Regions from separate parts of the Paraglaciecola psychrophila 170 genome, predicted to be linked through region 2. Evidence: predicted binding sites of a transcription regulator. Region 2 holds the regulator's gene; each other region holds the start of a gene.
The links. The regulator LexA, encoded in region 2, represses DNA repair genes until DNA is damaged. The targets are predictions, from matches to a motif close to TACTGTATNNNNATACAGTA.

Region 1 (10,781 bases), 2.2 Mb from region 2:
CCTAAGACTGAACTTTCATAGCTCGGTTCTAACGAGTCAGATATCAATGCTACTTCTCCTGCTAAACGGTATTGTTCTCTAGAGTCAGAAAAATACCAACAAATTTCAAATCGCGACTGATTTTCACCTTGCCACTCTTCAATCTTATCGCTTCTTATGTCAGTCACAGACAACAGACTCTGGGTGTCTGGTAAGAACCCCCTAAATACCATGGTTCTGTTTTTAGGCGCTCCATTTGAGCACACACTTGCCACTTGATAATACTTTGATTGCACTTGACTGCGATTGACATGCAAACTCCTCGCTAATCGCTGACGCCATACTGGATATATTATTTCAGTCATAATACTTCTTAGTGAACATTAAAAATAAACGACAAAAACCATCCGTCGTTATTGTTGTTTAATTAGTAGATATACCGCATATTGGCATGTAAATCCGAATAGTTGCCATAAAATAAGCAATTTTCATGGCCTTATTCTATGACGCTTAGCAAGGATAAACATTATCCTTGACTGATACAACACAACTGAATTATGTAAACGCTGGCTTTAGTCAATAGTTAACGAATACGTATGGGTTATCCCACATTTTGAAACAAACTCTTGATCATGACTCACTAAAATGAAGCCACTGTTATAGCGGAGTAAAGCATCCGACAATATATGCTTACTTCTAATATCAAGATGATTGTCAGGCTCATCAAGTAGTAATAAGCTATTCTGGTGTTGACTAGCAATTAGCATCGCCAGTCGCATTTTCTCTCCTCCACTGAGTAACCCTGCCTTTTGAAATACTTTATCTTTTCTAAATCCGTTAGTTGCCAATAAAGTACGTAGTTCTGAGTGACTTAGATGTGAACAAAAGTAAGACAAATTTTCTAACATGTTATTTTGGCTCTGTATCAATGAACAATGCTGGTCTAACAAACAAATTTGGGTGTTTATGTGGGCTGAACCACTAACACTCAGTGTTTCTAATATATCTTTATACCCGATTTCTTGTCGCCTATCCTGGGCACCTGAAAGATTCTTTAATAGGTGTAAGAGTGTCGATTTCCCCGATCCATTGATACCATTCAAATAGCATTTTTCGCCTTGCTTAACTTCCATCGATATTGTGTTATTCGTGTGTGGCAGGGTGATCTCTTGCAGATTAATCAGTCTTTTCATTTTTTGTAGATTGGTCCTAAACCCAAATTGTATCGGTTTAAGTGTATTGTCAGTTTTCGCTGCTTGTATTTGTTGCTCGATATTCGTTATTTTGGATTGATGCTGTGTTATTTTTGCGCTTAATGATGACTCGGCTTTATGTTGTTTAGCACCCAGTAACACTTTAGGCATTCCTCCTTTTTTACCTTTATTCGCTCCTTGGCTAGCACGTTTTTGTGCTTTTTCTGTATCACGCTGCGCGCTGAGGATTGCTTTGTTTTGCAGTACCTGTAATTGATTCAGCTTTTTGGCTGTCGCTTTCTCGTGTTGCAAGTTCTGTAGTTCAAACGCATCATAATTTGATTCAACTAACTCTATACCCCCGGGGGTTAGTTTTGCTATATGTCGACAAAGGTTAAGTAACATGCGGTCATGGCTAATCAGCAAACACCTACCTGTGAAAGATAATAATTTCTCTGTTAACCACTGTTTGGTTTCACTATCTAAATGATTACTGGGTTCGTCGAGTATCAGTATGCCATCTTGCAACTCAGCCTTAAAAAAAAGGCTCCACAACATCACTTTTATTAATTCGCCACCACTTAATTCAGATAATTTTGAATATGCGGTTATGTGTTTGGATAGTTTTGCCAATTGTACTTTAAAGGTAGCAGCAAATAGCCAATCGTCACCGACTGTTTGATAGTCTTGTGGTGCAATACTGCCACCATCAATATTTTTAAGTGCATCAAGTTTAGATGCAGCCCCAAGATACTCTGCCACTGTTTCATTACGAGTAAAAGCAACGTGTGTATTTTGCCCTAGAAAGAAAAGTGGCCCGATAACTTCAACGGTTCCTGTGGTTGCCTTAACTTTTCCTCTAATAATGTCTGCCAGTAAGGATTTACCAACACCATTTTCACCTACAAGTGCGGTTAGTCCTTCGGGTAAATTGAAGTTGATGTGGCAAAACAGCATACCACCATTGCTATGCTGTAATGAAATATTGCTAAGTGTTAAGCGTGTCAAAATAAACGTCTCCTGATAATTCAGGGCGCTAAATTTAATCAGTATGGCATACCGAAAACGTAAGATGATTTTCGAGACAGACACCAATTGAAGAAGCCAATAACCCTGATAATTCAAATTAAATACTGAATTAATGTCAGACGTTATTTGTTCATTGGCTCAAAGTCTCTTAGTGGCGGTCATGTACTTTACAACACAAAAAGTGAGTTTGTAAGTGCTCAAACATTAACATGGCAATAAAATATTCATGATTTAATGTGTTATGGCTCTGTCGGCTTTCTTAATTTTTGCTCATTTATTAAACAGCTGCTAATGTAATATTGCTTTGTCTAAAAATGGCACTATTGGAGCGCTAAGCAAAGTAAAACGGAAGGGAGATTGTTCAGTGAAAACATTTATAACAAAACCTAGTGTGTTAATTTGTTTGTTAAGCTTGCTGTCTTTTAACACATTAGCTGCCGACGAGCGTGTGTTTAAAAATGGAGATTATTGGGAGGTATCCTCAATCACAGTTGTTGATGGTCAATGGTTAAATTATGCCAAACATCTATCGACCAAATGGCGTGATTCACAGGAGTTTGCTAAGTCTAAAGGCTGGATTAATGGCTACAAAGTCATTATCAACCAGTATCCTAGAGACGGGGAGCCAGACATGTATTTAATTACCATGTTTGAAACCATGGCCACCAAAGCGCAAGATGATGAGCGATACAAAGCCTATATGCAATGGTCTAAGAGCACTATTGCTAAATTAGAAGAAAGCAGTGGAGAACGTGTTGTTATGCGTCACTTAAGCGGTAATGCACTAATGCGTGAAGTCACTTTTAGATAAGTCATTGATGTTTTATGTATGCACATTCATTTTGTCATTTATCCAACTGTCAATCTTCACTCGCAGCGGGCTGTTGGCATATTTTTTTTAGTCGAACTTGCTTTCAATCAACATGGATACGATATAATTTCGCAACAGAGTGACTCAACTTTTGAGTTTATTTGTATCACTCAGAAGCTTAATAAATTGGTGTTTATTTCTTTATTTCTTTAATTCTTATGGGCTGTCGATATTATTTTTTGATGATATGACTACAATTTATCCTCACCATATCTAACCATGATGAGGTGTAATTAGGAGACTTCATCTCTCTGCGCATTTGCCACTTTCCTTGAATACCTTTTGCCGCTAATGATAAAGAGTCGGGACCAAAACGTTGATTAATGGTATCTAGTGCGGCCATAACCCGAGGATCACGGCCTTGTACTGAAAACATATCTCGCTGATACATTGCGTCATCTACCAACTCAATAGCGCCTACACCTGATTTATGGAATAACACACCGGGACGATATATTTGCTTTGCCGCTTCGCTAGCCGCAATGGCTAGGTCGCGGCTATCAGCGGTAGCATCAAAAAAACCATGATGTATGTTGCGCCGGTAAATCTGCCCATCTGAGAACGGACTGGAATGAGCAAATGCTACCATCATCTTTATTAAGCTACCTTGCTTACGGGCTTTTTTGGCGACTTTTTCACCATGCATCACTAAGCTTTGTTCTAATGATGCATAATCAGTGACTTTTTCACCAAATGCTCGAGTAGAGAATATTTGTTGTTTAGGGCTTCTTACTTCATCCCATGTTAAGCATGACTCACCTTGTAATTCCCTTACTGTGCGCTCGATATTTACAGAAAACTGCTGACGCATTAGTTTGGCGGGTTGTTGCGAAAGCTTCCACGCATTATCAATCGCCATAACCCTTAGCTTTTTACCTAAGCGCCCCCCGATCCCCCACACATCTTCAATAGCCATTCCTTGCAGCACCGTCATGATGTTTTGTTTATCAATAATGCTGACGCCACCTGTATTTTTGTTCTTCTTTGCGTAATGGTTAGCCGCTTTAGCTAATGTCGCAGTCGGCCCCATACCCACACAGACTGGTAGCCTGACCTCTTGCCATATTACCCGCCTTATTTCCTTTCCCAGATGCCACCAACTGTCTTTGGGTTGGGTTTGAAAACGAAGAAACGATTCATCAATTGAGTAAATATGTTGCTCGGGCGAGTATCGGCTGAGGATATCCATTATCGATGCAGACAAGTCTGAATATAATTCATAGTTAGAGCTGCGCACTATTACGCCAGATGCTGCAACTTGTTTGCTAATTTTGAAGTACGGTTGAAACTTTACATTACCTAGTTTGGCTTTAGCTAACTTACACATGGCCACTACACAGCCATCGTTGTTACTTAACACAATGACGCCAGTTCGCCGGGCAAGTGGATCGAAAATTTTCTCGCATGAGGCATACATGCTATTAACATCGACTAACGCAAACATCTTGCCAGCTTTGTTGATTGGCGGTGATTTCTAATCGAGCGAATAACAATGCCTTCTTCTAAGAATTCATCGCCATCGGTTAGTTGGTAGGCCTTGTAAATATCGAGCCCTGACAATAAGCACTGCTTTTTACGGTCATAGAGCTTACACATGAATACACCATTTAACGTAGCCACTATGATATCCATATTGGCTTGCCTGGCTGCCCGGTCAACAATTAATACATCGCCATCAAATATGCCGTGGCCTGTCATGCTATCTCCTACAGCAAGCCCTACAAACGTGGCAGTGGGGTGATCAATGAGTATTTCATCAAGAGACATGGGTAGAGTCTGGTACTCTGACGCGGGTGACTCGAAACCGGTTATGCCAGCCTGAGCCTTGATCGGTATAATATTCATTACGTCTCAATACTGTATGGGTGTACAGTATTATAGCGCGAACTATATACTAGATAGCAAGAACATTCATCGATAGTTACTGATATAGTGGATCTGTAACTATCAATGAATGTTGCTTATTTAAATATTGCAATTTTTACAAGTATCCCCGAAAATAGACTTACAAATTTTGGCATCAAAACAGCCGGACAAATGGCAACACACTACAGGTAAATTGTCCCCAATATTTTAAGAACCAAAACAATTACATATTTTACACACTTTTAATGGATCTAATTTCTTTGTACATAAGTATAAAGAGTTGAATTTAAAAAATGTTAGCCCTAAAAACTCGCCCTAAAAGCGGGTTTTTTGCATTTTAGGGGTAACGTAAAAGAGAATCATTACTATTTTCGTCTACCAATTAGGATATCAATTATGAACAACGTTAACCGCCGTGACTTTTTAAAAATATCAGGTTCATCTATTATCGGATTGACCCTAGGTGGGGTGGCATTACGCGCTAACGCACAAGAGCAAGTGGCGCTTGATGATCCAACTGCCATTGCCCTTAAGTATGTGCATGAATCAAAGATTGAAGGCGCACATTGCTCAAATTGCCAATATATTCAAGGTGAGGACGGTAAAGAGTGGCGCCCATGCGGAATTTTCCCTGGTAAAGTAGTGAACGCTAAAGGTTGGTGTTCAGCTTGGATGAAGAAAGCGGGATAAATTACTTGAGTAGATTAACACCGTTAATTTAAGCATTTCATAAACAATAAGGCTGCTTAAAAATCAGCCTTATTGTTATTTACACAAAAGACATTTTTACGAAAAACAATAGCGTGCAGCAGTCTCAGCAATGATGCGTCTTCGCCTTATTCACAAACCAGTATGGTATTGACTGACTGTTGACTCTATTACCATCGAGTTTAAGGTCATTTCTACCTTTGCATCACCCGCCAATAATTGTTCGAACTGGCTAATCAATGCGACTTTGTCAGGTGAGGCTTTATCACCGGCTCCAATATTGGTTAAATCAATTAAAAAACCGTCAAATAAATCAGCCAAGTCATTGATGACCTGCATATTTAAAAACTGATCTTGATTATAAATACTTGGGTAACCTGCCTTTTGTTTATCAATCGCAAACGACACACCTTTAAGGTTGGTAATGCTGGTTGATTTATCACACGACAGCATACAACCATTATCTATTCTTGGTTTATCACAACCCACACTTTGTTGGAAGAAACACTGTCTGCTGGTCATTAACAAGATGGGATGATAGATACTGTAAAACAATTTAAAGTTTGCAGGCCGTGCAATGTTTTTCATTTGTTGTTGATTAAGCTCGTTAGAAATAAACGCGCCGCTGCAATCAAATTCTTCTTTCATGGCCATTAAGGCATAAGAATTGGTGGTATTTAAAAAGGGGCCCGCTATCCATTCTATCCCTAGTTGATTTGCTCTGTACGCGATACCCGTGTTGTTAGTGACAATTAAAGGCGGTGCCACTTGCTCTAAAATATTAATCGCCACATCATAATCCTTACCAATCAATACAGCAGGAAACCAAGGGATGAGGCGTGGGTTTGCTGATAAGAAATCGATATATTTAGTGCAATCGCGTTTGTAGGCGTCGGGTAATTTAAAATAAATATCAGCAGAGGTGACTGTGGTTAAATGAATATCTGACTCGTCACTGATTAATATAGAAAGTTGGGGCTGTGTATCTGCAAGGCTATCGGCGTTCTTAGTATGTCTTTCTAGTTCAGGTAATGTGACTGCAGGTAATAACGCCTTGGAATGATTCAATACACGGGCGGCTTCGTTTTTGAGAGATGTCAGCTCACTAAAGGGAACACTAAGCTTGGCTGATAAGTCGCGTAACTCGATTTCCTTAAGTACGTATTCAGCATTGCCTAAGCTTCTGAAACGTTTATCAAGAGTGATGTGATCAATCCCATTGTGCTCACTCTTAGTTAATAGACTTGTGGATTGAAGTACAAAACTTTTCGCTGCCGTTTTGGAGATATTAACTAATGGAGTCTGTTGGGTCGATAGTTCTTGTGTGTTATTTTCTATGCTAACAGTTAGACTTAATGGACTGCCTGATTGACCCGAAAAGCTGAGAGTTAAAGGCACTTTATCGATACTTAAATATTGAATTTTGTCTTTTACCGCATCATTAATTTCGTTTTTTTCTTGGTAAAGTGTGTGTTCGACTTCTTGAATTTGCACTACGGAAATTAGATTTTTGTCGTTAGTACTGCTGATTTTAGCGATGGCATGGTTTTTTGAATTATCTCGTGGATTATCAATAAACATCGACTGGTTTAAATCACCACGCAAAAACGCATTTGAAAAGTCCCGATTAAATACTTTATAAAGGCGTTCGCCGTCTTCAAGCAATTGACCTGTTTTAATAAAGCCATCTATTTGCTTACGAAAACTATCCACCACTGTATGCACATAACTTGCGCCTTTTATTCGCCCCTCTATTTTAAAAGAGGTCACGCCAGCCTCTATTAACGCAGGTAAATCAAAAAATGCAGAGTTATCTTTTATATTGAGCGGGAAATTATGACCTGTTGCTGTGGTTTCATATTCTTCACGGCACGCCTGACTACAACGACCACGGTTACCCGAATTACCCACGCTTGCTGAAGTGGAATAACATAAACCCGAGAAGGCCACACAAAGTGAACCATGCACAAACACTTCAGTTAAGATATCGTGTTCGCGGCTCACCGCGGTTAACTCAGTTATTTCCCTGAGGTTTAGCTCTCTGGATAAATTAACTCTCGATGCGCCCAGTTTTTTGAGAAAACCAATCTGCCCGGCATTGTGGGTAGTGAGCTGTGTTGATGCATGGATATCAAGGCTAGGAAAATGTTTTTTAATCAGGTTAAACATCCCTATATCTTGAACAATCACCCCATCTAGCGTGGTATTCACCAGCTTACTTAACAACTTAGCTAGGGTGGTAAATTCCCGTTCCAAAATCACAATATTTAAGGTCAGAAAGATTTCGCATTGATACTGATGCGCGAGCCGAATGACTCCTACAAGTTCATCAAAAGAAATATTAGACGCACGATTACGGGCATTAAAGGTATCAAGACCGCAATAGACGGCATCAGCACCGGCAATAATGGCCGCTTTAATGGCATCAACATCACCGCCTGGGGCTAACAATTCAATTTTATGCTTCATGTAGATAATATATAGTCGGTTAATTTTAAAGCGCGGATATTACCCGTATATTTGGCCAATGAATATCGCTACAGTAGATTATTCTAGGTAAACACGGCAAAGTGCTCGGTTTAGTGAGTTAGTAAGTACAAAACAGCGATAAATACCCAATATGCCACTGCCTATAAACATGCCAGTCCCGATACTGTACTCATTACGAAACTGCCCGTATGCGATGCGAGCGAGAATAGGCATACATAAAGCCCAGCTTCAGATTGATTTAAGAGAGGTTAATCTCAAGCAAAAACCTGTTGAAATGCTCGCGGCTTCGGCCAAAGGCACCGTACCTATTTTAGTGTTAGATAATGAACAACGGCCACCGACTGTAATTGACGAAAGTCTAGATGTTATGTTGTGGGCGCTAACAAATAACGACCCTGATAATTTGTTGCACTCCCATGATAAAAGCGCGTTACCAAGCATGCTGAAGTTGATTGCACAATTTGATAATGAATTTAAAACCTGTTTGAACGCTTATAAGGCTTCTAAACGGTATCGTGAAGATAACGTTATCGAGTGTAGGCAGGCCTGCGAGGTGTTTATTCAGGAGCTTGAAAATCGCTTAATTGAAAGTTCTTTTTTAATGTCAGCACAAGAGAGCTTGGCAGATATTGCATTGGTGCCGTTTATTCGGCAGTTTGCTAAGGTTGAACGTCAATGGTATCTGCAGGCGCCTTATCCGCGGGTTAGGCAGTGGCTTAATTTTTATTTGCAGAGTGGGATGTTTACTAGGGTGATGGCTAAACATGAGTTTTGGGTTGGTGGTGGGGAGTAAGGGCTGTGGTCTTTTTTTATGCGCTAACGCTTACCGTTATCCATGACGTTTTTGCCTCGAATCCCTTCGAATCAGTTACTTTTTCTTCTAAAGCTAAGAAAAAGTAACCAAAAAGAAGCCGCCGCGACTAAAGTTTTTAACCGCACAAAAAGACTTATTTTATGGGCGCCAACCGCTTTGTCGTTGCGAATGTATCCCTTCAAGCTCCACTCAAATGACGTCCCGCGCGGCGTCCGCTTGTCATTTGCCCCTAAAACAAGCCTTTTTGTGCTGAAACTTTAAATGCGGGGAAAGCAGTGGCAAAGCCACCAGAGAGGGTATCGGCAAAGCCAATTTTCTATTCTCTTACGATGGATGATGAGATGGACGCTCCCTAATACGGCGTCAATGCGCCAAAATAGTATTTCCAACAAGACTATTTACATAGGGAACGTCCAAGATGAAGCTTAAAACAATTACTATCGATTTAGCAAAGAATGTATTTCAAGTATGCGGGGTGAATGAGCATATAAAACCTCAGTTTAATAAGATGTTAAAGCGCAATGAGTTACTCGACTTTATGCGCCAGCAGTCACCGACTGTGGTGGTCATGGAGGCTTGTTACTCATCTCATTACTGAGGGCGAGAAATAGCGAAATTAGGCCATGATACCAAGCTTATCCCTGCCCAACATGTCACGCCCTTTGTGCGAGGTAACAAGAATGACCACAACGATGCTTTTGCCATAGCAGAGGCCAGCCAACGAGCTCATATCCGCTTTGTGCTGGTGTAGTCTGAGCACCAACAGGAAATATCCTGCTTACATCGTATCCGTGAGCGACTTATCAAAAACAAAACAGCGATGAGTAATCAAGCTAAAGGGCTATTGAGTGAGTTTGGGGTAGTGTTTCCTTGTGGTCACAAAGCCCTGCTAAATGGGTTAACCAGTGTGATAGATAACCCTCAATACAGTCATCGACTACAAGATATGGTGATAGACATGTTGAGCGAATATGACATCACACTTAACCGTCTCAAAAGTATTGAAAAACAGTTAGATTAATTTGTCGATGCAAGTGAAAGCGGAAAAATCCTACGCAGTATTCCTAGTATCGGTGTGATTAATGCTTCTGCGTTGTTAGCCGCCATCGACAAAGGCCAGGCGTTTAACAATCCTAAAGAGTTTGCAGTGTGGTTAGGGCTGACGCCCAAACCACATGCATCGGGTAATATCAGTAAAATGGGCGGCATTACTAAGCGTGGAGACCGTTACTTACGTAAACAATTGATACACGGTGCGAGAGCCTTTGTCAGCCGAGCAGCAAAAAGCACAGGCCCATTAGCTTTGTGGGCGTTGAAATTTCGTGCAACCAAACCGTTTAATAAAGTGGCAGTCGCCATGGCTCACCGTTTGGCTCGTTTAATCTGGATATTACTTTCTCGCCAAGAGCACTATCGCGTTACAGCAGCCAACCTGAGCGCATAATATGAAACAGTTTACGTTATCCCAGTTTTGCTTAATTCCGTTGTGGACAAAGGCACCAAGCCTGTGTGGGTGTTGTGGAAGGCAAGACTCGGGATAACACCTTTTTACCAACCCGCTTAGTCAGTATATGATGAGGAAACGTTATGCCCTACCACATCAAAGCCAGGCTATGACAAGGATTATTAATCCGTGTGGGTATTTTAAAGGCGATGTGGTACCCGGTACCCGGAACGGAGTTCATCAGAGGCCTGAAATGATAAAACCATTTCAATAAAGAGCCTGAATATATGTCAGAACTAAGCCATTTTTAAGACTGCCTTCAACACAACAGACTAACGGTAAAAGAAGATTAAAACGGTATTTGTGCTGAAAATCAGCACGAAGGTA
Region 2 (10,781 bases):
TCATGTCTGCGGATTTCCCCACTTCAAGTGAGCCTGTTACATGGTCGAGCCCTAGCGCCTTTGCACCACCAATTGTAGCCATACGGCATATATCCCAAGCATCAAGGGCGGCAGCATCTAAACTAGAAAATTTGGCGAGTAATGACGATACTTTCATTTCTTCAAACATGTCTAGATTGTTGTTTTCTTTTTCGCCGTCTGTCCCTAGCCCCACGTTTACGCCTGCCTTCAACATGGCAACCACAGGTGCGGCACCCGAGGCAAGTTTCATATTACTGATAGGGTTATGGGCAACACCAATATTGCCCTGTGCCATAAGGGCTATTTCATTGTCATCAGTCCACACACAATGAGCTAAGAGTGTTTTAGGGGCTTTGAGTAAGCCAAATTTTTCGAGGGCTTGAATAGGTCTGGTTTTGTAGCGTTCAAGGGTTTGTTCTACATCAAATTGACTTTCGTTGCTATGGGTGTGAAAGCCAACTTGGTAGTCTTGGCATAGGTCAGCTATACGTTTCAATGCTGGTGGTACGGCATAAAACAAATGCTCAAGGCCCACCCATACTTGTATTCGCCCATCCGCTTCTTGATGCCATTGATTAATCAAAGCTTCGTTACTGTCTAAGGTTTCAAAGTAGTCATGCTCAGGATGTTCGGCTACATAGGGTACTAAGCATGCTCTAATACCAAGCTGTTTGGCCGCCTCGGCACTGCCTTCCATATAACGCCACATATCCACTATACAAGTGGTACCTGATAGCAGGGCTTCGGCATAACATAACCATGACGATAAACTGGCATCTTTGGGAGTTAATACCCTATGCATGGGATCAATATATTGTTGCAACCAATCCCATACTGGTAAGCCTTCAGCCGTGCCGCGCAACATGCCCGAGTGGCAATGTGTATTGATTAAACCCGGCATTAATATGCGATTAGCATAGGTTTTAACGGTGACATTGGGATGTTGGGGGAGTAGCTCACTCGCTTTACCTAGTTGTTTGATTTTACCTTGCTCTACAAGTACCGCACCTTGTTTGATTATGGTGTTGTTACTGTCCATGGTGACTAGGTAGTCTGCTTGGTAAAGTGTTGTTGTCATGAGGTATTAACCTTTTTTCGTTTGTTCAGGTGAGGGGCTAAAAATGGCATTAAGCAGAATAGCGGTACATACGCTTAAGATAATGCCACTGTCGGTAAAGATGTGGCTCCATAGTGGTAAATATTGAAAGTAGTCTGGGGCTATCATAGGGATTAAACCAATGCCTAAGCTTGCGGATACCACCAATAAATTAGAACGGGACTCAGTAAAGTCTACCTCACTTAAAATGCGCACCCCCATCAAGGCAACGGTTCCAAACATCACCATGGCCGCAGCGCCTAAGGCATATTGCGGTATTGAAGCAATAATAAATGCCATTTTAGGAAGGCAACCTAAGGCAATTAAAATAAAGGCTCCGGCGGCGGCCACGTAGCGGCTTTTGACTCCACTTATGGTGACTAAACCTATGTTCTGGGAAAAAGAGGTGTAAGGAAAAGCGTTAAATAAACCACCTAATAAGGTCCCTAGTCCGTCGGAGCGTAAGCCTCTTACTAGTTGTTTTTGGTCTACTTCTTTATCTACTAATTTACCTAAAGCTAAAAACATCCCTGTGGATTCAACCATAGTTACCAACATCACTAGGGACATGGAGCAAATGGCTAAAAAATCGAAGGTGGGCATTCCTAAACTTAAGGGTTTGATGAGGGCAACCCAAGGTTCGTCATTTAAGCCTTTAAGTGAAATATCCCCTAGTAACCAAGCAGCAATAAACCCAGCTAGCATGGCTATCAGCACTGATACATTACTCAAAAATCCTTTAGCAAAACGGGTGATAAGTAGGATTAAGATAAGCTGGAGTAGGCTAACCAGTAAATAAATAGGTTTACCAAAATCAGGGTTAGTTGAACCATCGACAAGAGTAGGGCTACCACCTGCAGACCATTCAATGCCTACTTTCATTAAACTAATGCCAATAACCAGCAATACCGAACCTGTTACCACAGGTGGGAAAAACCGCATTAAACGGCCCATTATTGGCGCAAAGAGTATGCCGAATATACCTGAAACAATAATCGCTCCATAAATCCCTGGTAAGCCTAGTTCCGGGTTAACACCAATGGCAATCATCGGGGCGATTGAAGTAAAGGTTACGCCCATCATTATGGGTAGCTTAATGCCAAAATAACGGTTGCCAAAACACTGTACTAAGGTAGCCAATCCCGCTGCAAATAAATCGGCATTGATGATTAAAGACAAGGTTTCTTTAGGCAGCTGCAGAGCCGCACCTAAGATTAAGGGCACTATTATGCAGGCCGAGTACATCACTAGTACATGTTGTAAACCAAGCAACACAGTAGGTGCAAGTGGTAAACGTTGATCTACAGGGTGAATGCCGCTGCTTTTTGTCTCTGAAGGTGTGTCAGTAAGAGGCATAACTTTTCACTTAACAAGCAAGGCGATAAGACTAATTTACTCTGCTGGTTTTAATGTGCAAAATGGGAACTATTAAAATTTTTAATAGAACTTAGCTATTTATGCATTTATCTCTAGAACAATTAACTGCCTTTTGTGCCGTGGCAAGTGAGAAGTCATTTTCAGCTGCAGCTCGTAAGCTGGGTAAGTCACAATCTGCATTGAGTATTGCAGTGGCAAATTTGGAGATTGATTTTGGGGTGAGCTTGTTTGATCGTAGCGGGCGTTATCCAATTTTAACTGCGCATGGGCAGTCTTTACTTAGGGATGCAGAAGCTATATTACATCAGTGTTCGTCGATGGAGAATCGTGCCAACAGTTTGGCTGCAGAGCTAGAAAGCCAAGTGACTATTGCCATTGACGAAACTATCCCTTTTCAAATATTGAATCATAACCTTGCTGGCTTCGCGGAATATTTCCCTCCTGTGGATTTAAATATATTGCACCCGTCTTCTCAGTATATTCAGCAGTTGATCGAACAAGGCGACGCATCTTTAGGAATAATGTGTGCCGGTGCCCACTATCCTAAAAACATACATTTTAAAAGGCTTGGTAATATAGCATTCGCCAATGTAGTGCACCGAGACCATCCTTTAGCTAATTTACCTCAAGTTAATTTCGAGCAGTTAAATCAGCATAGACAGCTCGTTTATTTGCCCTTACTGGATAAATTGCCTACTAGTGAATACTTGAGCGGCACCAACCAATGGCGAATGGCCAGTTATCTGACATTGATGAATACCCTATGTGCAGGAATGGGATGGGCTACCGTACCAAAGCAACTGGTTTTGGACTTGCAGTTGCAAGAGCAGTTATGCGAATTACAATTAACGTCATATCCTCATACCGAATGGGAGGTGGGTGTGGATTTAATTTGGTCTTCTAGCGAGCGATTGGGTAAGGCAGGAAGCTGGCTTAGAGATGCTTTTGGTTTGACGCCGATTTAAGGATATTTTGAGAAATACCCTTTGCTTAATAACTATTAGTGTTTTAACTAATGGCTCTGGATGTATATATCAACATTCTATAACACCAAGCATTATATCTGTTGCAAACGTTGCGCTATCTCAGGCTCAATAAGGTTAATGACATCTATTTTTAAAGCCTCGCTGAGCTCTGAATGGCGCAATTGGCCATCTTCATCTGCTTCAATTAAGGCATTTTCTTTTAATGCTTGGATAAATGTAGCCAAAACCTTCTTATCAAAAAATTCTGGTGAGTTGATGCCATGCAGCGCGGCTAATCTCTCAGCAAATTGAGCGCTTTTCTTTTCCAGTACCGCGCGACTGACTCTTTCTTGTTTTGATAATAACGTTAACACTACCGCATAGCGGTGTAAGGTTTCTTGAATGCTGCGGTTGAGCAACCAAGCTGAGTAGAATTCTTTACTATTGGCTGCGGGTGTCTTAATTTTGTTTTCATTGGTCTCGAGCAAACCCATTGCCAACATCTTAGTAAGCAGTGATTCAGTGTAAGATGCTGCTTGTTCTGTACTCATATACATAAACAACTCACGTTTGAGTAAGGGGTAGAGCTTAGCTACCAACAGCAATATTTGTTGCTTGGATACACTTTTATTGGCAAACACGATGGCCGCAATCAGGCCGGGTAAAGCAAATAAGTGAAGAATATTGTTGCGGTAATAGGTTAGCGCCACAGCATTTTTGCTTTTTAGTGAGATTATTTTTCCAAAACTATCTTCGGACACGCTAAATTTATTCAGCTTGAGGGTGTTTTCTAATAATTTTTTACCCGTTATTTTTGGCAGGGTGGCAAGTTCACTGTAAGGCGAGTCACGCAATAATTCTAAAAAGTGGTCAATGGCTTGTTCTAATTCAGACTCAGCCATAGCGTGCTTTTTAGCCGATAACAAACAGATGGCACAAATTGACATACCACTAACGGCTGCCGTTTGGTTTATTCTGCCCATCACATCTGTAGCAAGTTTATTTACTACTGGGGTTAGCCATTTGGGTTTCTTGTCGCCATTTTTTTCTTGATCCTCTCTCCAATTAGGCACTTGTAGATCAAGGTAGTTAGTTAAATTTATGGGTTCTCCAAAATTCAGAAAACCGTAACCGTAATTTTTGAGTTTTTTAATGGCTGAAAATATTTGAAAGAATGATTCTTTTTCCTTGCCTGTTCCGTTTAATTCCTTGAGGTAACTGGACACTTCCATCACATGTTCATACCCAATATAGACTGGAACTATACTCACTGGGCGATTAACACCTTTTATTAGCGCCTGTAAAGTCATCGCTAACATACCGGTTTTAGGCGGCAATAAACGTCCGGTTCTGCTGCGCCCCCCTTCAGGGAAATATTTGACTGAATAACCTTTATTAAATAGCAATTCAAGATATTCACGAAAAACCGCAGTGTAGAGTTTGTTGCCAGCAAAGCTTCGGCGGAGATAAAAAGCGCCCGCTTTACGTAATATTCCGCCAACAGGACGAAAATTAAGATTAATACCAGCGGCTATGTGTGGGGTGACTAACCCTTCATGGTAAATAACATAGGTGAGCAATAAGTAATCCATATGGCTACGGTGACAAGGTACATAGATGATTTCGTGGCCATTCTGTGCCAAAGCTCTTACTTTATCGGCATGTCGAACTTCTATACCGTTATAAATTTTATTCCAAATTTTAGTTAAAATTTTCTCGACCAATCTGATCATGCCTGGGCGGTAATCGGCAGCAATTTCATTGACGTATTTTTTTGCTTGTTGTTTGGCTTGTTGGTGACTTAATTTTTTGGTGCGAGCTTCTTCAACAATAGCTTTACGTACCGATTTTGCACCTAGAACACTATTATATAGTTGATGGCGCTCAAGGATGTTGGGACCTGTTAATGTTTGATGGCGACGATAAAAATGTGTACCCGCAACACGGATAAGTTTGTGGGCGATTTCTTCGTCACTACCTTTTAATTCCAGCATTTTCCTTGAAGATACGGCTTTGCTGTAACAGACAAAGTTATCTCTGCCTAAAAACAACACAATAAAAAATTTACGCAGCCAGCTAGGAGAAACTTGGTTGGCGATGACGTCTGACCAGCCTGAGGTATTTTTATCTGGTGCTCTACCCCAAAGTATAGAAACGGGTACTATCTGAATATCGAGGTCTGGATTTTTTCTGTGAAGACTAAATAGTTTAGCCGCATCTTCTTGAATCGAAGTCGCTTTTGTTTTGCGGTTTAATACTGATTTTGGTTTCTGTAAAAACAGGCAAGAAGAATGGTGTTGATCCCCAATAGTCAGATTTAGTGTGGGTTTAGGTAAGCCTAATGCCACCGCAGACATCTTTAGTACTATTTGATCTGTAACCGAACGGGTGCGCAGCAAATAAACAATAGGGCGGGTTTTATCTATGCCTAATTCAGCCTCAAGGTCGCTTGGAGTGCTGTTCACTTTTACTAACCATTTTACCGGTACCGTCACTATTGCTAACAGCAATTTATGCAGCCACAACATACTTTTCGCTCGCAGATATTAAATCTGGCGCAGGATACCACAGACATTCCTAGCAGTTTAACTTTGATAAAAATGATTATAGTTTGTTTGCCGTTTTATTTTAGACATATCACAGCAAGCATAAAACAAATTTGAGATTTAAGTATAACTGTATATAATCATACTAACTGTATAAAAAAACAGGCTGTTTATGCGTCCACTAACTGCTCGACAAGAAGAAGTACTTCAACTAATTAAAAATACAATGTTGAATACCGGTATGCCGCCTACCCGCGCTGAAATTGCCCGGGAATTAGGTTTTAAATCTGCTAATGCAGCGGAAGAACATTTAAAAGCGCTAGCGCGTAAAGGTGTAATAGAAATTTTACCTGGTACATCTCGTGGTATTAAGTTAAATACACCACTTGAAGACCAACTCGAAGAGTTAGGTTTGCCTTTGATTGGTCGGGTTGCTGCGGGCGAACCTATTCTGGCTCAAGAGCATATTGAAGGTCATTATCGGGTGGACCCTAGTTTGTTTAAACCCAGTGCTGACTTTTTGCTCCGAGTAAACGGTATGAGTATGAAAGATATCGGTATCTTGGACGGCGATTTATTAGCAGTACATCGCACTAGTGATGTACACAATGGCCAAGTGGTAGTCGCAAGAGTCGATGACGAGGTTACTGTAAAGCGACTCGAGAAAAAAGGCAGGCAGGTTTTGCTGCATGCTGAAAACGAAGCGTTTTCTCCCATTAAGGTTGATTTGGCGACTCAGCCATTTAATATTGAAGGCATTGCAGTGGGGGTTATTCGAAACGCCGACTGGATGTAATTTTTGCGAGGCGCATTATTCTCTATAATGTGCTTTTTCATATTTATCTGTTTTTTCCTCTTAGAATCCCTTTTCCCTCTTTCATTTGCATTTTTTAACAACTTTGTGTTTAAAAAATAATCAGTTGGTTGTAACTTAGGCAAAAAAGCTAGACTAGTCGCTATTAAATGAGCGACCCTTAACATCCCAGAAGTAAAAAATAACAATAAATTAACTAAATATTAACTAAGATGGCAGTTGTTTCTATTCTGATGTTTATGTTTCAGTGAAAAATAAAAAGTACGTTTGACGTACATGAGGTGCTATGTGAAGAGAATTTTTTTCAGGACTGGAACTATGCTATCTGCATTGATGACAGCGCCGGTATTTGCTGAATCGAAAGATCAAATTGAGCAATACCAGTTAAACATGACTAAAGGCGTGACAGACATCAGTGCTGGTGTGTATGACATGCATATGTTGATGTTTGTTATTTGTGTTTTGATTGGCGCCGGCGTATTTATCGCTATGTTTATTTCTATGTATTTCCACAGAAAATCTAGGGGTGCTAAGCCTGCAAATTTTCATGAAAATGTAAAAGTTGAAATCGCTTGGACAGTGATCCCCTTTATTATATTGGTTGTGATGGCTGTTCCCGCCATGAATCTCCTAATTGATATGGAAGATGCCAGTGAGCCTGATGTGTCCATTTTGGTGACAGGTTCACAGTGGAAGTGGCATTACAAGTATATGGATAATGACGTTGAGTATTATTCGAAATTGGCCACTCAGGCTGACCAAATCTCTGGAAAACTGCCTAAAGGTGAAAACTACTTACTTGAGGTAGACAGACCTCTCGTTATTCCTACAGGCCAAAAAGTCCGCTTTCTTATTACTTCAGACGATGTCATCCATTCTTGGTGGGTGCCAGATTTTGGGTTCAAGCAAGATGCTAATCCCGGCTTTATCAATGACGCTTGGACTAAGGTCAATGATCCTGGCGTGTATCGTGGTCAATGTGCCGAGCTTTGCGGCAAAGATCATGGTTTCATGCCCATTGTAGTGATTGCCAAAGAGCCTGCTGAATATGCTGAGTGGATTTCAGAACAAGAAGCTGTACAGCAACAAGCAAAAGCAGAAGAACAAAGGCTGTTAGCCATGAATATGACAATGGATGAAGCGATGGAGCAAGGCGAAAATGTCTACAACGCCAACTGTGCTGCTTGTCATATGCCAAATGGCGAAGGTTTACCAGGTGTTTTTCCCGCATTAAAAGGCAGTCAAATCGCTGTTGCAGATCAGCCTAAACACATCGATATATTGATAAACGGTGTCACAGGCAGTGCTATGCAATCTTATGCGAAACAATTAACTATGTCTGAAATTGCTGCTGTTGTGACTTACGAGCGTAATGCTTGGGGTAACGATACTGGTGACTTAGTTCAAGCCAAAGACATCAATTCAGCAATGAACGGACAATAGGAGAAGGTGACCATGACAACAACAACTGATGACACACAGCATGATTCTCATGCAGATGATCACCATGAACATCATATTCCATACGGCATAAAACGTTGGTTATATACCACCAACCATAAAGATATCGGTACTCTATATTTGTGGTTTGCTTTCATCATGTTTCTAACTGGTGGCGCAATGGCTATGGTAATACGAGCTGAATTGTTTCAACCGGGATTACAAATAGTAGAGCCTCACTTTTTTAATCAAATGACCACTGTGCACGGCCTTATCATGGTATTTGGTGCGGTTATGCCTGCCTTTACGGGACTGGCCAACTGGTTAATACCTATGATGATAGGTGCGCCAGATATGGCTCTGCCTAGAATGAATAACTGGAGCTTTTGGATATTACCTTTTGCTTTTTTAATTCTGTTATCTTCATTATTTCTAGAAGGTGGCGGTCCTGCTTTTGGTTGGACCTTCTACGCACCTCTGTCAACAACATACAGTGCCGACAGTACGGCATTGTTTGTGTTTGCTGTGCACATCATGGGCGCTTCATCCATCATGGGTGCAATTAACGTCATCGTGACTATTTTCAACATGCGCGCCCCGGGTATGACTTGGATGAAGATGCCTTTGTTTGTTTGGACATGGTTAATTACAGCGTTCTTGTTGATTGCTGTTATGCCTGTACTGGCGGGTGCGGTAACGATGGTGCTGACCGATAAATTCTTTGGTACCAGTTTCTTTGATGCTGCCGGTGGTGGTGATCCTGTCATGTTCCAGCATATCTTTTGGTTCTTCGGGCACCCCGAGGTGTACATTATGATACTGCCTGCATTTGGTATCATTTCACAAATTATACCTACTTTCGCTCGTAAGCCGCTATTTGGATATGCCTCTATGGTTTACGCCACGGCTTCTATCGCATTGTTGTCATTTATTGTATGGGCACACCATATGTTCACGACAGGCATGCCGGTGGCAGCGGAGCTGTTTTTCATGTTCGCGACTATGTTGATATCGGTTCCCACAGGGGTGAAAGTCTTTAACTGGGTGGCGACTATGTGGCGCGGTTCGATGACTTTCGAAGTGCCTATGTTGTTTGCAATCGCCTTTATAGTGTTATTTACCATAGGTGGATTATCTGGACTAATGTTGGCCATAGTACCAGTGGACTTCCAATATCATGATACTTACTTTGTAGTTGCGCATTTCCATTATGTGTTAGTAACCGGTGCTATATTCTCAATTATGGCTGCGGTGTATTACTGGCTACCTAAGTGGACTGGTAAAATGTTCCATATTGGTTTGGCGAAATGGCATTTCTGGTGTTCATTAGTATCGGTTAACGTGTTGTTTTTCCCTATGCACTTTGTAGGGTTAGCGGGTATGCCACGTCGTATTCCAGACTATGCGTTACAGTTCGCAGACTTTAATAAGTGGATCAGTATTGGTGGTTTTGCCTTTGGTCTATCGCAGCTGATTTTCTTAGTCTTGTTGGTTAAGGCTTGTAAGAAGCAAGGCGACCCAGTATCTGCCCAAGTGTGGGAAGGAGCTGAAGGTTTAGAGTGGGAAATCCCATCTCCAGCACCTTATCACACCTTTGAAACACCGCCGGTTGTGAAATAACCTAATAGGAATTAATACTTATGAGCGCAAACCTAAATCAAACAAAAAACAATAAATTGGTGTTGAAGCTGGCTGCAATTGTCATTGGTATGTTTGGTTTTGGTTTTGCGCTGGTGCCCCTTTATGACGTACTTTGTGATGCATTGGGTATCAATGGCAAGCCATCAGATACAGCGGCCGCATACGTGGCTGTTGAAATCGATGAGAGTCGTTTAATCACAGTGGATTTTATTACGCGTGTAAACACCGGTATGCCATGGGAATTTAAGTCTGAAACTAGACAGGTTAAAGTGCATCCTGGACAACTCAATCAAGTCAATTTTTACGTGAAAAACCCTGCCAAGACTGCAATTGTCGGTCAAGCTGTGCCATCGATATCTCCTGGCCCGGCGGCGTTATATATGAATAAAACTGAATGTTTTTGTTTTGAACAACAAACATTACAAGCAGGGGAGGAACTGTTGATGCCGATGCAATTTTATGTCGACCCTCAACTCCCTGAAAATATTACTTATTTTACTTTGCAATATACTCTTTATAACGTCACTGCTAACGTCACTGCTCCGGCTGATGTTGTGGCAATGAATTAGGGTAAAGGAGAACACAATGTCAGAAAAAGAATACGAAAAGTACTATGTTCCCGCAGAAAGCCCATGGCCCTTTATGGGGGCTGTTGCGTTATTTTTGATGGCTGTTGGGGCTGGCAATTTTGTGATTGAAAGCACACGTGATAAAGAGGGCTATGGCGCTTACATTTTTAGGCGCAGGTTTTTTTAGTTTTAATAGTGATGTTATTTGGTTGGTTTAGAAATCAAATACATGAGTCAATGAGTGGGTTGTATAGTGCTCAGTTAGGACGCTCGTATCGTCAAGGTATGGCATGGTTTATTTTTTCTGAAGTG
Region 3 (10,781 bases), 140 kb from region 2:
AGGATCGGCACTAGGCAAATAGCGAAACGTATGAAATTGTGGGCGACTCGGCAAAATCTAGAACAATCTGTTAATCCACATAAACTTCGACACAGTTTTGCCACTCATGTTCTGGAATCAAGCTCAGATTTGAGGGGGGTGCAAGAGCTACTGGGGCATGCTAATTTATCTACAACCCAGGTATATACGCACCTGAACTTTCAGCATCTCGCCCACGTATACGATGGTGCCCACCCTAGAGCCAAAAAGTCTAAATAATTAGAATACTCAAAAAGAATAGATAGTCCTAAATGATTTATTATAAAAAACTTAAACCAATTCAAGCAATTACATTCGACCTGGATGACACTTTATATGAAAACACAAGTGTCATCATCAACGCAGAGCGTTCTTTACTTGAATTTATGCATAACCAATATCCTGCGACTAAACATGTGGCCAAAAATCTTTGGCGCGCACGACAAAAGATACATCTTCTAGCTAACCCATTATTAAAAAATGATATGGGTGAATTGCGTCGATTATCTCTTGAGTCTGGTTTTATGGAGTTGGGTTTATCCGGTAGCGAGCTAAAGACAGCTACCACAGAGTGCTTCGAACATTTCTATTTTCAAAGAAGCAATTTCACTATAAACAGAAGCATTCATTCTTTATTAGAAACACTATCGAATAACTTACCATTAATAGCCCTGACTAATGGCAACGTTAACCTTAAACAGATTGGACTTGAAAAGTATTTTAGCGCCTACTTTAAAGCTAGTTTGGAATTGCCAATGAAGCCACACAAAGCCATGTTTGATGCAGCACAAGCACACCTAAAGATCCCACACGAAAACATATTACATGTAGGTGATAATTTGCCAAAAGACATATATGGTGCACTTAGAGCGGGGTATCAAACAGCTTGGTATGCTGAGGATAGAAGTATGCAGATGCGCAGTGAAAAAGCACAGCTTTTACCTCATGTTCAACTGAGTAATTTAACCCAGTTGTTAGCATTTATCTAAAATATATCCGTCATTTTAAAAGTGATAAACGTTTAATCTTCTAAAATATTTTGTCGCATAGTTTCGCAAGGCTTCTGACAACTAGGCTTACCAACAATTTTAGCCGGGATACCGGCCACTGTGACATGCGGTGGCACATCATCTAACACCACACTTCCAGCGCCTACTTTGGCCCCCTCACCTATAACGATATTACCTAAAATTTTAGCACCTGCACCTATCATGACTCCTTCGCGAATTTTTGGATGGCGATCACCGGCTTCATTTCCAGTACCGCCAAGCGTGACAGATTGCATAATAGACACATTATTATTAATCACCGCGGTTTCACCCACCACAATGCCAGTGGCATGATCGAACATCACGCCTTGACCAATTTTTGCCGCAGGGTGAATATCCACCGAAAAAACTTCTGAGTTTCGACTTTGTATAAACAAGGCTAGATCCTTTCTACCCGCTATCCAGAGTTGATGCGCTAACCTGTACACTTGAATCGCTTGAAATCCCTTAAAGTTAAGTAATACGGTAAGAAATGAGTGCACCGCAGGATCGCGCTTAAACACAGCTTGAATATCACAAATTGCAGCGTCAACTATCTCAGGATGTATTAAGTAACTTTGTTCAAACATTTCTCTGACAGATAAAGCATTCATCACATCATCAGCTAGTTTGTTGGACAAAATAAAACTTAACGCTGTTTCGAAGTTACGATGAGCCAAAATACACGTGTGCACATAGCTTGCCAGCAAAGGCTCATTATTAACAAGCTGCTTTGCTTCGTCTTTTAACTGTTGCCAGAATTCAATACTCATATTTTCTCTGCTATATAATTTAAGCAATTACTCTTATATATAAGGTTGAGTTTAGTGTATTTAAATACAGTGTTGCTGATATACTGGAAATATATTTTTCTAATATATTTTGTGTGTAATGGATGTATCTCGACTTCTTGACCAGTTAAACGACAAACAACGTGATGCAGTGGCCGCTCCTGCATCTGACATGCTTATCTTAGCGGGTGCAGGCAGCGGGAAAACGCGAGTTTTGGTGCATCGTATTGCATGGTTAATGGAAGTTGAGGGCATTGCCCCATACGGTATTTTAGCAGTAACGTTTACCAATAAAGCCGCCAAAGAAATGCGCGGTCGCATAGAGCAGTTGCAAGGCAGCGCTCTGAATAGCATGTGGATTGGTACCTTTCATGGCATCGCGCATCGTCTGCTACGGGCTCATCACGCAGATGTTGGACTACCTCAAAACTTCACTATTTTAGACTCAGATGATCAATATCGATTGGTTAGACGCGTACTTAAAAGTCTTAACCTAGACGAAAAACACTGGGCTCCCAAACACGTACAGTGGTATATCAACGGCAATAAAGACGAAGGGTTACGTCCTCAGCATATCGAAACCCATGGTGATGCCACGCAACAAAAAATGCGTGAAATTTATCAGACTTACCAACAGACATGCGATCGAGCCGGGTTAGTCGATTTTGCTGAATTGTTACTCAGAGCCCACGAGCTGTGGTTAAACAATCCTTCAGTATTAGAACACTACCAAAAACGCTTTAGAACGATTCTGGTGGACGAATTTCAAGATACCAATAACATTCAATATGCTTGGTTGCGGATACTTGCCGCCCCCAGTAACAATATGATTATTGTTGGTGATGATGATCAATCAATATATGGTTGGCGTGGCGCAAATGTAGAAAACATCCAACATTTTTTACGAGACTTTAAAGGTGCGAAAACTATACGACTGGAACAAAATTATCGCTCTACTGGGAATATATTAAAAGCGGCCAATGCTGTAATTGATAATAACCAAGGCCGATTAGGCAAAAAATTATGGACCGAAGATAGCCCGGGAGAACTCATTTCTTTGTATGCTGGGTTTAATGAGTTAGATGAAGCTCGTTTTAACATTGCACGCATAAAAGAATGGCGAGACAACGGTAATGCCTTATCTGATTGTGCGATTTTATATCGCAATAATGCACAGTCACGCGTTTTAGAGGAAGCATTGTTGCAAGAGTCTATCGCCTACCGGATATATGGTGGCTTACGATTCTTTGAACGTCAGGAAATTCGGGATGCACTTGGTTATTTACGCTTAATTAATCAGACGATTGATGACGCTGCCTTTGAACGAATCGTGAACACACCCACTCGTGGCCTTGGTGATAAAACCCTATCACAAATTCGCGAGCTTGCTCGCGAGTCAGAACTATCCATGTGGGATGCCAGTTCCAGAATACTGGCTGAAAACCGCTTAACTGGCCGTGCATCTAATGCCCTTAGCTCCTTCACAAAATTAATTACGCAACTCACTCAAGATGCTGCAGCACTTCCTTTAGAGCAACATGCAGACTACGTGATTAAACATTCCGGTTTATTTGCCATGTACAAAGCAGAAAAAGGCGAAAAAGCTCAAGCTAGGATTGAAAACTTAGAAGAACTGGTCACCGCCTGTAAACAATTTGTGGTGCCAGAAGAAGCGGACAACATGACACCTATGTCTGCTTTTTTAGCGCATGCGTCTCTAGAGGCAGGAGATAACCAAGCAGATAAACATCAAGACGCTGTGCAAATGATGACTATTCACACTGCAAAAGGACTTGAGTTTCCACTAGTTTTTATGGCTGGTGTTGAAGAAGGCATGTTCCCAAGTCAGATGAGTAACGAAGAGCCTGGTAAAATTGAAGAAGAACGCCGCCTTTGTTATGTAGGCATGACACGGGCAATGCAAAAGTTATATATTACTTACGCCGAAAACAGAAGAGTATATGGACAGGACAAGTATCACACCCCGTCGCGTTTCATCAAAGAGATCCCTACCGATTGTATCGAAGAAGTGCGTTTGCGGACCACCATATCTCGACCGGTTCAAAATAGATTTACTCCAGTTACGGGTCATACCGCTTTCGAATCAACAGGCTTTCAACTAGGGGAGAGAGTGTCCCATCCTAAATTTTCCGAAGGCACTGTATTGAATTATGAGGGCAGTGGCGAACATGCAAGAGTACAGATTAACTTCGATGAGTTTGGGAGTAAATGGCTGGTCATGTCATTTGCAAAATTAACAAAAGTTTAATTTTCCAAAGCCAGAAAAGAATTAATCTGCTAAATTAAATTTTTCTACTACATTTTAACCCATGCAACGCAAAGTATTAATAGTCGAAGACAGCAAAACCAGTATGAACCTGATGCGAAGTCTTATAGCCAAGGCTCAGTTGCAGCCTATTTGCACCACTAGTTTAGTAGAAGCCAAACATGTTTTTTCTAGTTCCGCACCTGAAGAATACCTCTGTGCTGTGGTCGATTTTAATTTACCTGACGCGCCAAATGGTGAAGCGATAGACTTTGCTATTGAATCTTTTTTACCCACTATAGTAATAACTGGCAGCCTAGATGAGTCAACCAGAACTACTATTCTTAATAAACGTGTGGTGGATTACATTCCTAAAGAAAACGCACAGGTCTATGAATACCTGACGCGTTTGCTGAGTCGATTGGATAAGAATAAGAAAGTAGGGGTATTAGTAGTTGATGATTCTAGGGTCAGCAGACAATCTATGACCGCTCTACTTAGAAGACATAATTTCATTACCTTTGAAGCGGCAAGTGCTGAACAAGGCATGGAATCTTTGCGCAGCCATTCAAATATTAGGCTGGCTATTATAGATGAGAATATTCCAGTTATGTCCGGTATCCAGATGATTTCTGAACTGCGTAAAACCTATTCCAAAGAAGACCTTGGCATTATTGGTATATCATCAGATACCACCAGTGGCTTATCTGCCAGATTTATTAAAAGTGGCGCAACTGATTATTTGTATAAACCCTATTGCCACGAAGAATTTTTCTGTCGTATTATGCAAAACGTTGAACGCTTAGAAAATATTGCAACTATTAGGCGTGTATCTAACTCTGATTATTTAACAGGTTTACCTAACAGGCGGCACTTTTTTACGCGAGTCGCTGCAAATCTAAAAGTCACTCCTAAATCACAAAGTCTAGCGATTATCGATATCGACCATTTCAAAAAAGTGAATGACACTTATGGACATGATTGCGGTGATTACACATTGAAAGAACTGGCTAAGTTAGTTGCTGAATATTTTACAGATTACACTGCTGCACGATTTGGGGGGGAAGAGTTTTGTGTGTATTTTTCGAATACCGCACCCGAAAAAGTATTACAAATAATGGAAGGTTTCCGAAAGGCAATTGCGAATAAAGTGCTGACTTTTGAAAAACAAAGCCTATCTTGCACTGTTAGCATAGGCCTCACCCACAAAAGCAGGGGCGGTATAAACGCCATGATACGTTTAGCCGACCAGCATCTGTATATCGCAAAAAATAATGGAAGAAATCAATTAGTTGATGATTAAGCTGTTCTTTGCAACCGATCGTACCTAACCCTAAATTTAGTTTTGAATAATCCGTCTAGACTTTCGGTAGACTCGTAATGAATCGTAAACATAAATCAATAATCCTGACCACACACATACAAAAGTAATCATCCTTGTTGTATCTAACGGTTCCTGATAGATCATGACTGCTAGCAAGAACATTATACTTGGACCTATGTATTGGAAAAAACCTAATGTGGTATAACGGATACGCCTAGCTGCAGCAGTAAAACACAATAATGGAGCGGTAGTCACCACACCTGCCAATAACAACGTTATATTTAAGTTAAGACTATTTAGTGACATGTTTCCGCTTGTTGTATCCATGAAAATCCAATACAACAAAGCAAAGGGCAACATAATACAACTTTCAATCAATAAGCCGGGCATAGAGTCCACAGTCACTTTTTTGCGTAATAAACCATAAATACTGAAGCTAGTTGCTAAAACTAGGGCGATCCATGGAAGCTGACCATATGAAAACACTAGAAAAGCGACGCCTGCTAATGCTACAAAAACAGCCATTAACTGCAACCTAGTTAAGCTTTCTTGCAAAAAGAAACGCGCTAGTAACACATTGAACAATGGATTAATAAAATAACCCAAGCTAGCATCGAGCATTTTATCGTTATTCACAGCCCAGATAAAGATTAGCCAATTTACCGCTAACAATAATCCACTGATTGATAAGGTTACGATGATTTTTGGATCGCGGATGGCTTTAAACACTTGGCTAAACTTTTTTCGAACAGCCAACAGTAAACATAGCACCACCACAGACCACACTATTCGGTGCATAACAATTTCAAGCGCAGGGACACTCGTTAATAACTTAAAATACATGGGTGCGATACCCCACATTGTATAAGCGGCTAGTGCAAAAATAACACCTGCTTTTACTGATTTATCGTTCAACTATTTGACCTAGCTTTGACAGAGCTTCATATGGCGGGGAGTGTGCTGTAAGCATTTCATAAATGCAAACGAAAACCTAATAGAGGTAAAGTGACCATGAAAAAGAGCGGTGAGGTTTTGCACATTTTTGTTGTTAGGTTGTGTCAGTTTTGGTCGAGCTGCAGCACACCTTGGATCTTTTCAACGCAGATCTGTGAAAAAACCGGAATAGTTGTCTAACGATGCCTACGCCAAATTAATATTTTTAAGTCAAATTTTGCCTGGCCCTAGCTCCAGCCAATTTGGATTTGCAAAAGGTTTACATAAAGGAGGACTAGCCATGGTCTTGCGGCTTTTGTTGGCTTTACTCTACCATCATTTTTATTGATGTATTGGCTAGAAGTGTCGGTTGATCTAGATAACCCAGCAAGCTGGCTACTTTCAGTCAGCAGCAGACTAAAATTATTAGCTGTTGTTGTTGTGTTAGATGCAGTAATCACAATGTTCACAATTTTTTGCAACAGCCGCTTGTCTGTCTTAATAATGCTCATCAGTGTGCTATTGCTCGTCATCTATCAATCATTCTATATACAAATATCTGTGTTACTTATAGCGATGTTAATGTGCATAATCAGCAATAAAAGTTCAAGCGAATAAGCTAATATATTCCAGTTCCTAAAAAAGGTGTCTGGGCCACCAATGTTGCTACTTATCAGCATATTTTTATTCAGCCAATGTGACTCTATTGCAGGTGTGTTCGCGACATTTTATAAAACGGAAGTTTAGTCTACGGTGGCGGTCATGTAGTCTTGCCACATTGGCAGACGAGTGTTGATGATACACTGACAGAACAATAGTTCCTTTTTAGCTATGCAGCTGCTCAAGGAATATCCGGACCAATGTTCACTATGGCAACATTTATGGGCACACAATGGTAGAAAGCGTGCCATTCAGCGGAGCTATTATAGCAACAGTGGCTATTTTATTACTCGGATTCTTATTGATTTTAGCCGCCAACCATAACTTGTAATCTCTAATCCAACACCCAATATTTATTGGGGCATCTGCAGATATCAACGCGGCAGTGGTCAGTTTTATTTTTTTGTACGCTCTATCCAGTGTCTACTGGTGCAGTTCACAGGTTATATTGACTAGGCATCATAATTATCGGATTTTAATACTAAAACTATTTACCCCCCCCTACTTTACTGCTGATAAGTGTTTTTATCTTGCTTAGCTTTATTTAAAAATGTTTGCTTAAATCTAGTCTCTTAACCACTATGAAGTCGCAGAATACTGATTGCGACCCGCCTGCTTAGCTTTATATAAATTGATGTCGGCCTTGTTGATCAAATCTATAGGAGTTGTCACGGCATTTTTACTCTGAGTTGGGCTAAAGGCAGAAATACCGACGCTTATCGTCACAAATGGGTGCGAAGCGGTTTTAGCAGCTTGAATGCTTCTGTTTTGCACATTTTGGATTAACTCTTGTGCCACCTGCTTAGCCCCCTTCAAATCGGTGAAAGGTAACAGAAGCACGAATTCTTCTCCTCCATATCTTGCAGCAAAATCGCGATCTCTCCTTTTACTTGAGGCTATAACAGAAGCTATAACTTTTAAACATTTATCACCTTCCAAGTGACCAAACTCATCGTTAAACAACTTAAAGTTATCAATATCAATAATTAATGCTGCGACGGAATGGCTACCCCGGACTGCTGCGTACCATTCCTTATTTAGCATAGTATCCAACTGCATTCTGTTGGCCAAACCTGTCAGACCATCAGTACATGAGACTTCGGCAAGTCTTTTATGTTGGGCAACCATCGTCATCAAATTAGTAACTCGAGACACCAAAATATTAGGCCGTGTGTTTCTATTAATATAGTCTGCCGCGCCTACAGCTAAACACTCCTCTTCTTCGTCAAGACTTGGCTTATCTGCCAGAAATATAACTGGAATGTAGGCGGTAAGTTGACTATTTTTAACGAAGGTACACAATTCTTGTCCTGAAATGATTGGCAAGTTCACTGCGCTCAAAACCAAATCAATATCTTTAAGCATAATAATCTGCAATGCAGCTTTACCATCTTGGGCTGTTTCAATATTAAATGTCTTAGCAAAAAGTGAGGAGAGTGAAGTTATATTGACAACATCGTCGTCAATAATAAGTAATGTAAGATGGTGGTTATAAACGGTCATAACGTCCTTGCAAAATACGACTATCAGCTACCGACTAATGAGGTCAGTATTGGTAAGCCTAATAAAACTGCTCATTTGCATGATTATTAACCACTAATAAACCATTTTATAGCTTATATTGCGAGCATAATTATGTTTTAAGTTAGCGAACAAGGTATTAGTTAACATACGTTTTGACATATATTTTCCTTGGCATACAATTTGGACAGTTTTTTCCTTCTTAACGAGTGAACCTCGAGATAAAAACACGTAAACTTAGGTTTTTCTAATACCTTTTGAGCAACAGTTGCCAGATTATCCAGTACAGTCATCTCCTGCAATTACCCAAGCGCAACAAGTATTAAAGCAGACCTTTGGCTATGATCGTTTTCGTGATGGACAAGCACAAGTTATAACCCAAGTGATGCAACAAAAAGATGTGTTGGTACTCATGCCTACTGGTGGCGGTAAGTCTTTGTGTTATCAAATTCCGGCTATGTTGTTACCTGGCTTGACGATTGTTGTTTCACCTCTCATATCCTTAATGAAAGATCAGGTCGATGCTCTTTTGACCTATGGGGTCAATGCCGCTTATATAAATTCAACCTTGTCCTCACAAGATATGTTCAACATTTATAAGGGCATGCAAGATGACAAGTATCAATTAATATACGTAGCGCCTGAAAGGCTTATGCAACTGGATTTTATTCAGCGTTTACAAGGACTTACAATTAGTCTTATTGCTGTTGATGAGGCGCACTGCGTCTCTCATTGGGGCCATGACTTTAGAAAGGACTACAGACTACTTGGGCAATTAAAAGGCACCTTCCCGCATATCCCAATTATGGGTTTAACTGCTACGGCTGACCTTGCTACCCGTGCAGATATTACCCAGCAGTTGAATTTACAGCAACCCTTTATCTTTAAGGGAAGTTTCGACCGTCCTAATATTCGCTACAACCAAATCACAAAGTATAAGGCCACAGAACAAGCGATCGCTTTTATTAAACAACAAGATGGTAGTGGTATTATTTATTGTAATAGTCGCAGGAAAGTAGACGATCTGAGCATTGCTTTGGCCAAACAAGGGATCAATTGTGCCGGTTATCATGCAGGTCTTGAAGGTGCAATTCGAGATAAGATTCAGCGTGATTTTATACAAGATAAAATTGATATTATTGTGGCAACTGTGGCATTTGGCATGGGTATAGATAAGTCCAATGTGCGCTTTGTTTTACATTTTGACTTACCCAGGAGTATTGAATCATATTACCAAGAAATAGGCCGAGCAGGCAGAGACGGTATGCCCGCCGAAGCCTTGTTACTATTTGATGAAAAAGATGCAGCTCGTATTCGTCAATGGATATCAACCGGTGAAAATCTCGAAAGAAATAGTGTAGAACTGCAAAAGTTTGCGGCTATGGAAGCGTTTGGTGAGGCACAAACCTGTCGCCGACAAATTTTACTCAATTACTTTGCTGAATATTCTGCTGGGCACTGCGGAAATTGTGATATCTGTCTCGATCCTCCCAAAGCCTTTGATGGCACCGTAGAGGCGCAAAAAGTTCTGTCTTGTGTATTTCGACTCAAACAATCCGTTGCTGGGCAATATTTGATTGATGTACTCAGGGGTAAACAACTAAAACGCATTCTAGAACACGGTCATGATAAATTGACGACTTATGCTATCGGCAAAGATAAATCTGATGCTTATTGGCATAATATTATTAATCAATTGATCCACCGTGGTTTTCTTAGAGTGGATATCACCCAAAATGCAGTCTTGAAGCTTACAGAAGAAGCAAGGCCAATACTGCAACAAGCACAAAAACTACAGCTTGCGGTACCAAGACTGAGTCTTGATTTAGGCAAAAAAGCACAATTTATCGCACCAGATTATGATCGAGCGCTATTTGCTAAACTTAAATATTTACGTAAAACGATTGCTGAACAGGATGACGTTCCGCCATTTGTTGTATTTAGCGATGCAACATTAGCCGACATGGCAGATAAATTTCCAGAGTCTAGTTTCGACTTTTTGGATATTCACGGTGTGGGTCAAACTAAACTCGAACGTTACGGTGAACGTTTTATCGCTGCTATTTCGAAGCACATTAATAAGTAACCTGAGCTCAGGATAAGCCATACCATAACGTCCAGTGCCTCTATTATTGTGCCTATCTTCGTTGAGCCTGCTATTCCCTCACAAGCTCGTCTCGGTAAACGCAATAATAGCATCACTGGATGCATTCAATGTCTTTGCAAACCAATTGGCAGCA

Region 1: a site for LexA is predicted at 4,928-4,947, ahead of C427_RS12910 (S24 family peptidase). Genes of this name have one in related genera too.
Region 3: a site for LexA is predicted at 1,872-1,891, ahead of uvrD (DNA helicase II). Genes of this name have one in related genera too.

Annotation. Positions count from the first base shown of each region.
Region 1 covers NC_020514.1:2,948,470-2,959,250, reverse strand. The annotation lists gene C427_RS12930 (hypothetical protein) at 1-344, opposite strand, end outside; gene C427_RS12925 (ATP-binding cassette domain-containing protein) at 552-2,180, opposite strand; gene C427_RS12920 (hypothetical protein) at 2,566-3,012, shown strand; gene C427_RS12915 (Y-family DNA polymerase) at 3,245-4,516, opposite strand; gene C427_RS12910 (S24 family peptidase) at 4,504-4,917, opposite strand; gene C427_RS12905 (high-potential iron-sulfur protein) at 5,335-5,628, shown strand; gene C427_RS12900 (peptidase U32 family protein) at 5,779-8,115, opposite strand; gene C427_RS12895 (glutathione S-transferase) at 8,330-8,929, shown strand; partial or broken gene C427_RS24970 (IS110 family RNA-guided transposase) at 9,369-10,394, shown strand.
Region 2 covers NC_020514.1:5,191,082-5,201,862, forward strand. The annotation lists gene C427_RS22825 (amidohydrolase family protein) at 1-1,099, opposite strand, end outside; gene C427_RS22830 (nucleobase:cation symporter-2 family protein) at 1,106-2,473, opposite strand; gene C427_RS22835 (LysR family transcriptional regulator) at 2,575-3,459, shown strand; gene plsB (glycerol-3-phosphate 1-O-acyltransferase PlsB) at 3,552-5,987, opposite strand; gene lexA (transcriptional repressor LexA) at 6,178-6,801, shown strand; gene coxB (cytochrome c oxidase subunit II) at 7,138-8,262, shown strand; gene ctaD (cytochrome c oxidase subunit I) at 8,275-9,879, shown strand; gene C427_RS22860 (cytochrome c oxidase assembly protein) at 9,900-10,469, shown strand; partial or broken gene C427_RS22865 (cytochrome c oxidase subunit 3) at 10,486-10,781, shown strand, end outside.
Region 3 covers NC_020514.1:5,049,157-5,059,937, forward strand. The annotation lists gene C427_RS22230 (tyrosine recombinase XerC) at 1-258, shown strand, start outside; gene C427_RS22235 (HAD-IA family hydrolase) at 291-1,007, shown strand; gene cysE (serine O-acetyltransferase) at 1,040-1,819, opposite strand; gene uvrD (DNA helicase II) at 1,938-4,106, shown strand; gene C427_RS22250 (GGDEF domain-containing response regulator) at 4,168-5,406, shown strand; gene rarD (EamA family transporter RarD) at 5,443-6,342, opposite strand; gene C427_RS28945 (hypothetical protein) at 6,709-6,978, shown strand; gene C427_RS22265 (GGDEF domain-containing response regulator) at 7,600-8,523, opposite strand; gene recQ (DNA helicase RecQ) at 8,810-10,627, shown strand.